3 regions of the Senegalia massiliensis genome follow, and region 1 is predicted to be linked to each of the others. Evidence: riboswitches for the same ligand, from Rfam matches in the RefSeq annotation. Region 1 holds a riboswitch; each other region holds the start of a gene.
The links. Region 1 has a riboswitch for thiamine pyrophosphate ahead of D3Z33_RS03225 (thiamine-binding protein). Riboswitches for the same ligand answer to the same signal wherever they lie in the genome.

Region 1 (3,290 bases):
TCAAAATCTTGAAGTTTAATAAAATTTAAGTCTATTTCTTTTTCTTCTGATGCTACTCCATCCCAACCATAATAGATCCAAGTAAAGTCTACATGATCTTGTACAGCAGTGAAGAAATCTAAACTGCCTATATTAACCATTTCTACTTTTGAAAAATCTGCATTATCTTTTTCCATGAGTCCTTTTATCATAGCTTCTTCCATAGGAGCTCCAAATCCACCGTATTTTTTACCTTCAAAATCCTTCGGTGATGTTACACCATCTTCTTTAAGAGAAGCAAATCCAGAAGTGTTATTTTGTATTATAGCTGAAATAGCTTTTACAGGAAGTGGATTTTCTGATGTTCTAGCATAAGTAACTTCTTCTTGATAGCTAATCCCAAAATCACCTTGTTCATTTGCTATTAAATTTGCAGTACCACCTTCAGATGGTTGAATGATTTCAACATCTAATCCTTTTTCTTCATAATAGCCTTTATTTTTTGCTACATATAACCCTGTATGATTTGTATTTGGTACCCAATCTAAAACTACAGTTACTTTTTCTAACTCTTTATTTTCTTTTGACTCTTTATTTTCTTTATTTCCACAACCTACTAAGATTAATGATACTAATAAAAATACTATAAATATAGAAAATATTTTTTTCATTTATATCACTCCATTTTTAATTTTTATTTGTTCCTTTTGCCCAAGGCATTAAATAATTCTGTAATAAATTAATAATTTTAAATAATATCATGCTAAGGATAACTATTATAATGATTACTGCAAAAAATTTATCTAATGCAAATGAATGCTTAACTCTCAACATATATACACCAAGACCATCTTTTCCTCCAAGCCATTCTCCTATAACTGCCCCCATAATACTATATGTTGCAGCAATTCTAAGTCCTGAAAAAAAACTTACCAAAGAAGCTGGGAACTTTACCTGTTTAAATATTTGAAATTTACTCGCTCCCATAGACTTAAGTAAATTAATTAAATCTTTATCTACTGATTCAAGCCCATGAATTAAGCTAACTAATACTGGAAAAAAACAAACAAGTATTACTACCATTATTTTAGGTAACTTTCCAAATCCAAACCATGCTGCAAAAAGTGGTGCCAAAGCTATTATTGGTACAGTTTGAGAAATTATAACTATAGGATAAATTGCTTTTTTTATAAATTTTACATTATCCATTACAATTGCTAACACTATGCCTAATATTATAGCTATAAGAAATCCAATAGCTGATTCTTGAAGGGTAGTAGAAATATGTGGCCATATTTCTGAGTTTATCTCTGAAAATACTTTTATTATATCTATAGGAGAAGGTAATATGTATCTTTCTACAATACCAACTCTCACTACTACCTCCCATATAAATAACAAGAAAAAAAAGAAAATACTTGGTATTATTTTATTTTCTATATTTGCCCACCTTTTCATTCATTGTCACACCTTCTGGTTTATAATCTATTTTAACTACTGATAATATTCTAGAAGCCCCTTCTCTTACACAGATATCTTGAGCTTTTTTTACTATATTAATAAGCTCATCAAATTCTCCCTCCATTGTAGTACCCATAGGTCCTACTTCATATTTAACTCCACAACTATCAATGTATTTTATAACTTCGTCCACTACATCATATAGTCTTTTCTCTTCAACACGTGGTAATACTTGAAGTTCCACATTTACAATTGGCACAAAAATCATCTCCTTATATTTAAATTAAATAAACCCCTTCATATGCATGAAGGGGCCAATAACCATAAACTAAAAAATTATTCTCCCTTCGCTGGCATTATCCAGTGCAGGTTCATGGGTCGAAATTCATATTTCCTCTCAGCTAATTTTAGCTCCCCAGATTTTTATTATTTTCGTGTTAATTGTAATACATTAAATTTTAAATGTCAATTATATTAATTAATGATATAATTGTAAAGCAGGTTAATCACATAAAATTTTAGGAGGTTTTTTGATGAGTAATAATGTTACTATATATACTTTTTCTACTTGTCCTTATTGTATAAGAGCAAAAAGATTAATGAATAATAAAGGTGTTAAATATGAAGAAATTGAAATAAGTAATAATAAAGAAAAATTAGAAGAATTAAAACAAAAAACTAATAGTACTACAGTACCTCAAATTTTTATAAATGATAAATTTATAGGGGGATGCGATGATATTGTAGAACTTCACAAAAAAGGAGAATTTGACAAGGTTTTTGGAATAAAATAAATAGCGACTTTTAGTCGCTATTTACTTTGTAATAAATTTAAATATTTTACTAATATTTCATTGTCTTCTTTACCAGAAATATAAAATGTTATTTTATCTTTTTTCTTATCTTCAAATCTGTCTTTTATATTCAATAAATTTTTCAAATGATTTATCGTTCCATAATTACCATCTATTATATCAATAGTATTTGGAAGAACTTTTTTAAAAAATTCTTTGTAATAAGGAAAATGTGTACATCCTAATACTACTGTACCATATTCATCTAAATTAAATTTTTCAAATTCTTTTCTTAAATAAGAGATTATTACATCTTCTTCAAAAATAAAATTTTCTGCATATTCTACTAACTTAGGTAATGGTAAAGAGTCTACTATGTCTCTAGAATTTAGTCTTGTAACTAAATCATTAAATTTCTTTTCCTTTAAGGTTAAAGAAGTTGCTGTAACTATAACTTTCTTATCTTCTGAATTTTCTACTGCAGGTTTTACTGCAGGTTCCATTCCTATTATAGGAAAATTATATTTATCTCTCAAATCCTTCACTGCAATACTTGTAGCTGTATTACATGCTATTATAAGAGCATCTATATTTTTAGTACTTAAAAACTCTACTACATCAAATATATATTTTTTAACTTCTTCTTTAGGTTTTGTACCATAAGGAACATTTAACTTGTCTGCATAATATATATATTCTTGCCCTGACAACTGTGTTAAAGCTTCTTTTAATACAGTTATTCCTCCTACTCCTGAATCAAATATACCAATTTTCATAATTTTTTTCCTCCATAAAACTTTATATATTAATATTATAGAGTATACCCCTTATTTAGACAAATATAATTTTAAAATAAAAAATATCAACACTATTATAGTATTGATGCTCTTTGCATATTACTCATTTTATTTTTATTATTTTCTTCAAATTTATTATGAGGTCTAAAATAAAACATTTAAGATATATTATATCCTAAATTATATTCAGCGCCATTATACACATTTATATTTTTCTCTTTCCCAATCAATGCTCCTTGTATTATTTGGTACAAGGACT
Region 2 (3,290 bases), on a different contig from region 1:
ACTTCTGTATCATTTTTTATAGCCTTAAATAATATTTGAGGGTTTCTTTTCTCAACTATTTTATTCTCTTTTGGTATATTATTATATAAAGCATAATTTACTTTATCTGGATCTAATAAAATTACTTCATCTTTTTTAGTTCTCATAATATCTTCATAGATGTCATTATAAGAATGTAATACAACTTTATTCAAAGACAATTTTTCTTTTATATTATCACTTAACTTGGATTCATCTATATATAAACCCACCTTATCCATTCTTATAATAATATAAGATAATACTAGAGGAAAATATTTAATATCATTACCACGTATATTTAATGTCCAACAAATATCATCTAATGTAGTTAGTACATGAATATTTGCATTGTTTTCATTCATAACTTTTCTAATACGATTTAACTTACTTTCCACACTTTCTCCAGCATATTTAATATCTAAATCAAATACCTTTCCTGTATTTAAAGTCGGTCTATCTTCCCAAATTTCATCTATCAAATCATATTTATATACTATTTTTCCATTTTTATTTTTAACTATTTTTTCATATAATTGTCCTTCTTTCATAGCAACTACTCTACCATCAAATCCCAATATCCCATTTTCAGGTAATGCTTGATCTAAATATTCTTCTATTGTAGGATAATTAGGTTCCCCCATCTTCATAAGTTTAACAGAAGTTCCTTCTAATTCATTTTTAGCTTGTATAAAGTATCTTCCATCTGTCCAAAGGTAAGCCTCATTCATTGTAATTACAGCGGTACCTGCTGACCCCGAAAAACCTGTAATAAATTTTCTTGCTTTAAAATACTCTCCAACGTATTCTGTTTGGTGAAAATCAGATGTGGGAACTATATATACATCCATTTTCTTTTCATTCATTAACTTACGTAATACTTTTATTCTTTCCTGAATCATTATTACATTACCTCCTTATTTTCAATTTAACGAAATATCTTTAGTTTAAATATATCTAATTAATAGAAATTATTCAAGTTATATATTAAAAATATAAAATATGTATTAGTTAAATTTAAATAATGAAAATAAGATTAATGTAAATTACAAAAATATAATATAAAAAAATAAAAGAAATAATACCTCAATCTCTATTTTAGAAGATGTCCAACTTTTTTAAGTATCATTCTATTACTTGACAATGATAAACTACTAACATATAGTAAAAATAAGAGGAAAGACTTTATTACTCTTTATTTCCTGTGAATTAAATTAAATATATAGGGGAGCTTGTGCAATCAGGCTGAGAATAAATCTAAGCGATGAAAACCCTTAAACCTGATCTGGATAATGCCAGCGTAGGAACATTTTTATGAATATTTTAAGCATGTTCTAGATCATAGAACATGCTTTTTTTATGAAAGAAGGTGATAACTATAAATATAGCAATTGTTTGGGCCATAATTTTAACAATGGGACTTCTTATCATAAGTATCAAAAAATTAAAAAGATTTAGATTTAATATAAAATCTCTTACAAGAATTGGAATTATAGCCGCTATTTCTATTGTACTTTATATGATAAAAATAGTACCATTTCCACAAGGTGGGGGGTTTAGCTTGCTATCTGTTCTCCCAATAATGATACTTTCATCTATATTTGGGATTAAAGAAGGCATTATATGCGGGATTATTGTTGGTGCTCTAAAATCAGTTATTCAACCACCCTTTTATCCTCTACAATTACCTTTAGACTATTTTGGAGGAATGATAGTAATTGCTTTTACACCTATATTTGGAACTAAAACTAAATCAAGATTAATTTTTGGAGCAACATTAGCAGGAACATTATCCATATTATTCAGTGTGCTATCAGGCGTCATTTTCTTTGGTCAGTTTGCTCCTGAAGAAATGAATACATGGATCTATTCTATAACATATAACTTATTGGGATATGGAATAGAAGTTTTACTAAGTATTATTGTGTTAGCTATTATACCATTAAGACACTTAAGCAAAACTATAAAAAATTGAGGTGAATATATGAGTTTTTCAGAAAAAGTTATAAATGATCCAAGAGTTAAAAAATATTATAATGATTATATAAAACATCCGTTTATACAAGATTTAAGAGATGGAAAATTAGACAGAAAAAAATTTGAAAATTATTTAATTCAGGATTCTTTATATTTAAAAGAATATGGAAAAGTTTATGCGCATGTATTTTTAAAAATAAATTCTATAAAGGATTTACAGTTTTTACATACTTGCATAGGTGTGGTAGTTGCAGACGAAACAAATATGCATACTAAGTATCTTAAAGATTATAATCTTGACGTATATAAAGTAGATGATATGGAAGTAAAACCTGCAAATAGAAACTATCTTGATTATATGCTAAGTTTCACAGAAAAAGGAGATATAAAGGAAATATTCATGTCTGCACTCCCTTGCACATTAACTTATGAATATATTGGTAAAACATTAAAAACTCAAAGTAAAAAAAATATAGCAAATAACTATTATGGACCATGGATTGAAGAATATGCAGGAGAAGAATTTCAAAAATTTAGCCTGAATTCATGTAAGTTTTTAGATAAAATTTGTGCAAACATTGATGAAGAAGAGGAAGAAAAATTAATAAAAATTTTTCTTAAAGCATGTGAACATGAAATGAAATTTTGGGATATGAGCTATAAATAATATAAAAACCAATTCAATGGAGGAATTAAAATGTTTAAAGAAATTTATGAAAATGTACAACATACAACACCATTAGTTCATTCTATTACAAATTATGTAACAGTAAATGATTGTGCAAATATTGTATTAGCTGCTGGAGGTTCTCCTATTATGGCAGATGGTATTGAAGAAGTAGCAGAAATAAACTCTATCTGTGACGCTTTAGTTATTAATATAGGAACTCTAAATGAAAGAGTTATAGAATCAATGATAAAAGCTGGTAAAAAAGCTAATGAAATTGGAAATCCAGTTATATTAGATCCTGTAGCTGTAGGAGCATCTCAATTTAGAAATGAAGTAACTTTTAAGTTGTTAAAAGAAATACAGTTTTCTGTTATTAGAGGAAATGCTTCTGAGATAAAAACTATTTATGAAGGAAGTGGCACTACTAGTGGTGTAGATGCAAATGAAGAAGATAAAGTAGAAGAAAAAAGCTTAGACAATATGATTACACTTTGCAAAAATTTAAGTAAAGAAACTGGTGCAATAATTGTATTAACAGGAGCAATTGATATTGTAGCAAGTGAGAAAAATGCAAATATTATATATAATGGACATTCTTTAATGTCTAAAGTTACAGGTACAGGTT
Region 3 (3,290 bases), on a different contig from region 1:
AATATAATTAAATCACTTTTTTATAATTGTGATATATCATTACTTAAATATAGCTTTTATAAACAAGGTGATGCTTTGCTCAAAATGTTTTTTTTAAGACTAAAAAAAATAATTTATAGTAATATTATTCCTATATTGATACTATGTTTAGGTCTATTAATCATTACATTTATTTATGATTCCTCAAGGATTATAGATATAATACCAATTTTAATATTCATTATAGTATTAAATTTATTTTTTTCAATACATTATATTTTCATGTATTATATTTTTCAACCTTATACAACTGATTTAAAAGTTAAAAATCCTTTTTTTAAAATTATTAATTTTGCTGTATATTTTATTTCTTACATGTCATTACAAATTGACGCACCAGCAAAAATATTTTTACCTATTACAATAGCAATTTCTATTATTTATATATTAATTGCTATAACTTTAGTTTATAAAAAATCACCTGAAACATTTAAAACAAAGTAAGAGTGTGCTAGTATGAATCCATAATTAAAGGCAAAATGATGTATAAATTTATACATCATTTTGCCTTTAACTCTATTCTACATTTTATTGCATATTTTGTATTTTTTCAGAATTAATAAACAACCCTTCAATAAGTTGACTCTCTTTATTAAATACTGTAGTTACAATAACTTCATTCTTTTCATTTGAATAATCTGAACTATAAATCAACTTTATATTATTTTCATCTACTTCTTCTGTAGTTAATAATTCTTTAGAACCTTTTATATAATCCCCTATTAATTCAGATATAAGTAAAACCTGCTCTTTGAACATGCTTTCATTTAATTGTTCTTTCATATTTTCACTAAAATCCTTACTAAAGGATTCATAGTCTTTTTTATCTATAGAAATTAAAAAGTTTTCTACTATATCATCTGCCCAAGATGATATAGTTTCTTCAGGTGTTTTTACATTATCATTTATTTCTTCATTTTCATTATTACATCCAATCAATGAGCTAAACATTAAAGCTATAATTATAATCATAATTATTCTATTATTTCTCATACTAAAAAACCTCTTTCATTTTTTTCTTGTATTTAAATGTGACATTAAGTAATATAACACTCCATATAATAATATAAGTCCATATAAAGATTTCACTATTAATGATTAAGATAGGTAAGTTCACTAAAGTATGTATGATAAATGCATATAATAAATTTTTATATTTTTTCTTTTTAACACTATATAAGACAATTAATGATAATCCAATATGTATTATTATTGCTAGAACTCTTTCGAAACCTGATAAAATTATATTTTCTACTGTTATATTACTAAATAAATTCAAATTTCCATTTAAAAAACTATAATAAGCTTTTATAAAAGGTAATCCTACAAGATAAAATGCTTCTATGCCTCCATGTCCTATTCCAAATGCAATGCCTTTTAACCATGTAATATGATCTTTTAAAATGAATTTAAAAGATAAAAATCTACCACCTTCTTCAACTAATGCTGCTGTTAAAGCTAAAAATATGGCATATACATAAGTTTTTGAAGAAATATTTACTATAAACCAAGGCTTCAAACTTAAATAATTTAATATAGGAATCCTAATAGCTATTTGAACTATAAAAAATGTAAGTATTCCTATTATAGACCAAATTAAAGTCTTTTTATCTTTTTTATATAATAGAGCTATAAATGCAACTGGTAAAATTAGTGTTATAATCAAAGTTATAACTATTGAAATATGCTTAATTAAGTCCATATTCCACCTCTTTTCTATATAATATTATTTATTATATCACACACTTAGTATGATATAAAGAGAGTATAAAATAATACTATATATATATCTTTATCTTCCATTGATAACTAATAAATTCAACATTAGTTTATATTGACACTTATATACAGTATATGATACTATGTATTCAAAAGAATAAAACGTTAACACTAGGGGAGCTTTATGGCTGAGAGTGATTTATCACGACCCTTACTACCTGAACTAGATAATACTAGCGGAGGAAAGTGTATATTTTAAAAAATATCCACTACCTTTGTAGTGGCTTTTTTTATACTAAATTTTAAGGAGGTTCAATATGAACAAAAAATGGAGTGCAAAAATGTTAACAGAAGGTGGAATATTAATAGCTTTATCAATATTACTTAGTTATATAAAAATATATCAGGCACCCAGTGGTGGATCTGTTACAGCTGGTAGTATGATTCCCATAATGATATTTGCTATAAGATGGGGACTAGGTCCTGGAATATTTATGGGAGCTACTTATGGACTTGTAGACTTTTTATTAAAACCCTCATTTTATCATCCTATACAATTCTTATTAGACTATCCAATAGCATTTGGTTTTTTAGGACTTGCAGGTCTAGGATATAAGATAAAAAAAGATGGAGTAAAGGGATACTTAACTTTGATTATTGGTATAATATTAGCATTAAGTGGAAGATTAATTTCCCATGTATTATCTGGTGTAATATTCTTTGCCTCATATGCTGGCGATCAAAATCCTTGGATTTATTCTATTGGTTATAATGCAACATATATGGTGCCAGAACTTATAATATCTATATTAATAATAAGTTTAATTTGGAAACCAATGAAAAGGACTATTAAAAGTGAAAATTACTAAAATAAAAAAGCTGATTAAATCAGCTTTTTTTAATAACTAAATATTTTTATACAGTCTGTAACTATAAATATTTAATCATCATAAAATCAGTAAATTTATATCCCATTTTTTTATATAAACTCACTGCTCTTTCATTATGTGCAAAAACATGTAGTTGTACACTATCAACATCATTTTCTTTCAAATACTTATCTATCAAATTCATAGTTTGTTTACCATAACCTTTACCCTGATATTCTTCTTCTAATTCAATATCATATATAAAAGCTTGCTTAATATTATTGTTTATATAAATGTTCAACCATAGTACTCCTATATTATTTTTTTCATGAGTTACAGAAAATAAATAGTGTTTTTTTGTTTTTAAACCTTCAGGCAATAATTTTTTAAATTCTTTTTCTGCTCTTTCTAAAGAATCTTCTTTTATCCAATTACCAGCTTTTACATGTTCATTAGCATATTTCTTTATAGACTTATTTATGTATTTAGCAAAAATATCATTAGTCATGGGTCTTAACAGTAATTCCATATACAACAACTCCTTACTAGTTTTTCAGATTTAATCATTTTTTATAGCAAAATTTAATTATTTAATTTTTCAATTTCTGGGTATTGTTCAAGTAATTTTTCATTAGCAATTTCTAATTGTCTATAGTATTCAGC

Region 2: another riboswitch for thiamine pyrophosphate. It lies ahead of D3Z33_RS09980 (energy-coupled thiamine transporter ThiT); the one in region 1 lies ahead of D3Z33_RS03225 (thiamine-binding protein).
Region 3: another riboswitch for thiamine pyrophosphate. It lies ahead of thiT (energy-coupled thiamine transporter ThiT); the one in region 1 lies ahead of D3Z33_RS03225 (thiamine-binding protein).

The regions. Positions count from the first base shown of each region.
Region 1 covers NZ_QXXA01000004.1:179,806-183,095, forward strand. The annotation lists gene D3Z33_RS03215 (ABC transporter substrate-binding protein) at 1-650, opposite strand, end outside; gene D3Z33_RS03220 (ABC transporter permease) at 667-1,437, opposite strand; gene D3Z33_RS03225 (thiamine-binding protein) at 1,409-1,699, opposite strand; TPP riboswitch at 1,766-1,868, opposite strand; gene grxC (glutaredoxin 3) at 1,974-2,234, shown strand; gene murI (glutamate racemase) at 2,252-3,010, opposite strand.
Region 2 covers NZ_QXXA01000010.1:124,134-127,423, reverse strand. The annotation lists gene D3Z33_RS09985 (aminopeptidase P family N-terminal domain-containing protein) at 1-923, opposite strand, end outside; TPP riboswitch at 1,233-1,343, shown strand; gene D3Z33_RS09980 (energy-coupled thiamine transporter ThiT) at 1,388-1,993, shown strand; gene tenA (thiaminase II) at 2,003-2,662, shown strand; gene thiM (hydroxyethylthiazole kinase) at 2,693-3,290, shown strand, end outside.
Region 3 covers NZ_QXXA01000015.1:25,755-29,044, reverse strand. The annotation lists gene D3Z33_RS13185 (hypothetical protein) at 1-483, shown strand, start outside; gene D3Z33_RS13180 (hypothetical protein) at 568-1,032, opposite strand; gene D3Z33_RS13175 (YhfC family glutamic-type intramembrane protease) at 1,034-1,741, opposite strand; TPP riboswitch at 1,922-2,020, shown strand; gene thiT (energy-coupled thiamine transporter ThiT) at 2,076-2,627, shown strand; gene D3Z33_RS13165 (GNAT family N-acetyltransferase) at 2,689-3,156, opposite strand; gene D3Z33_RS13160 (hypothetical protein) at 3,210-3,290, opposite strand, start outside.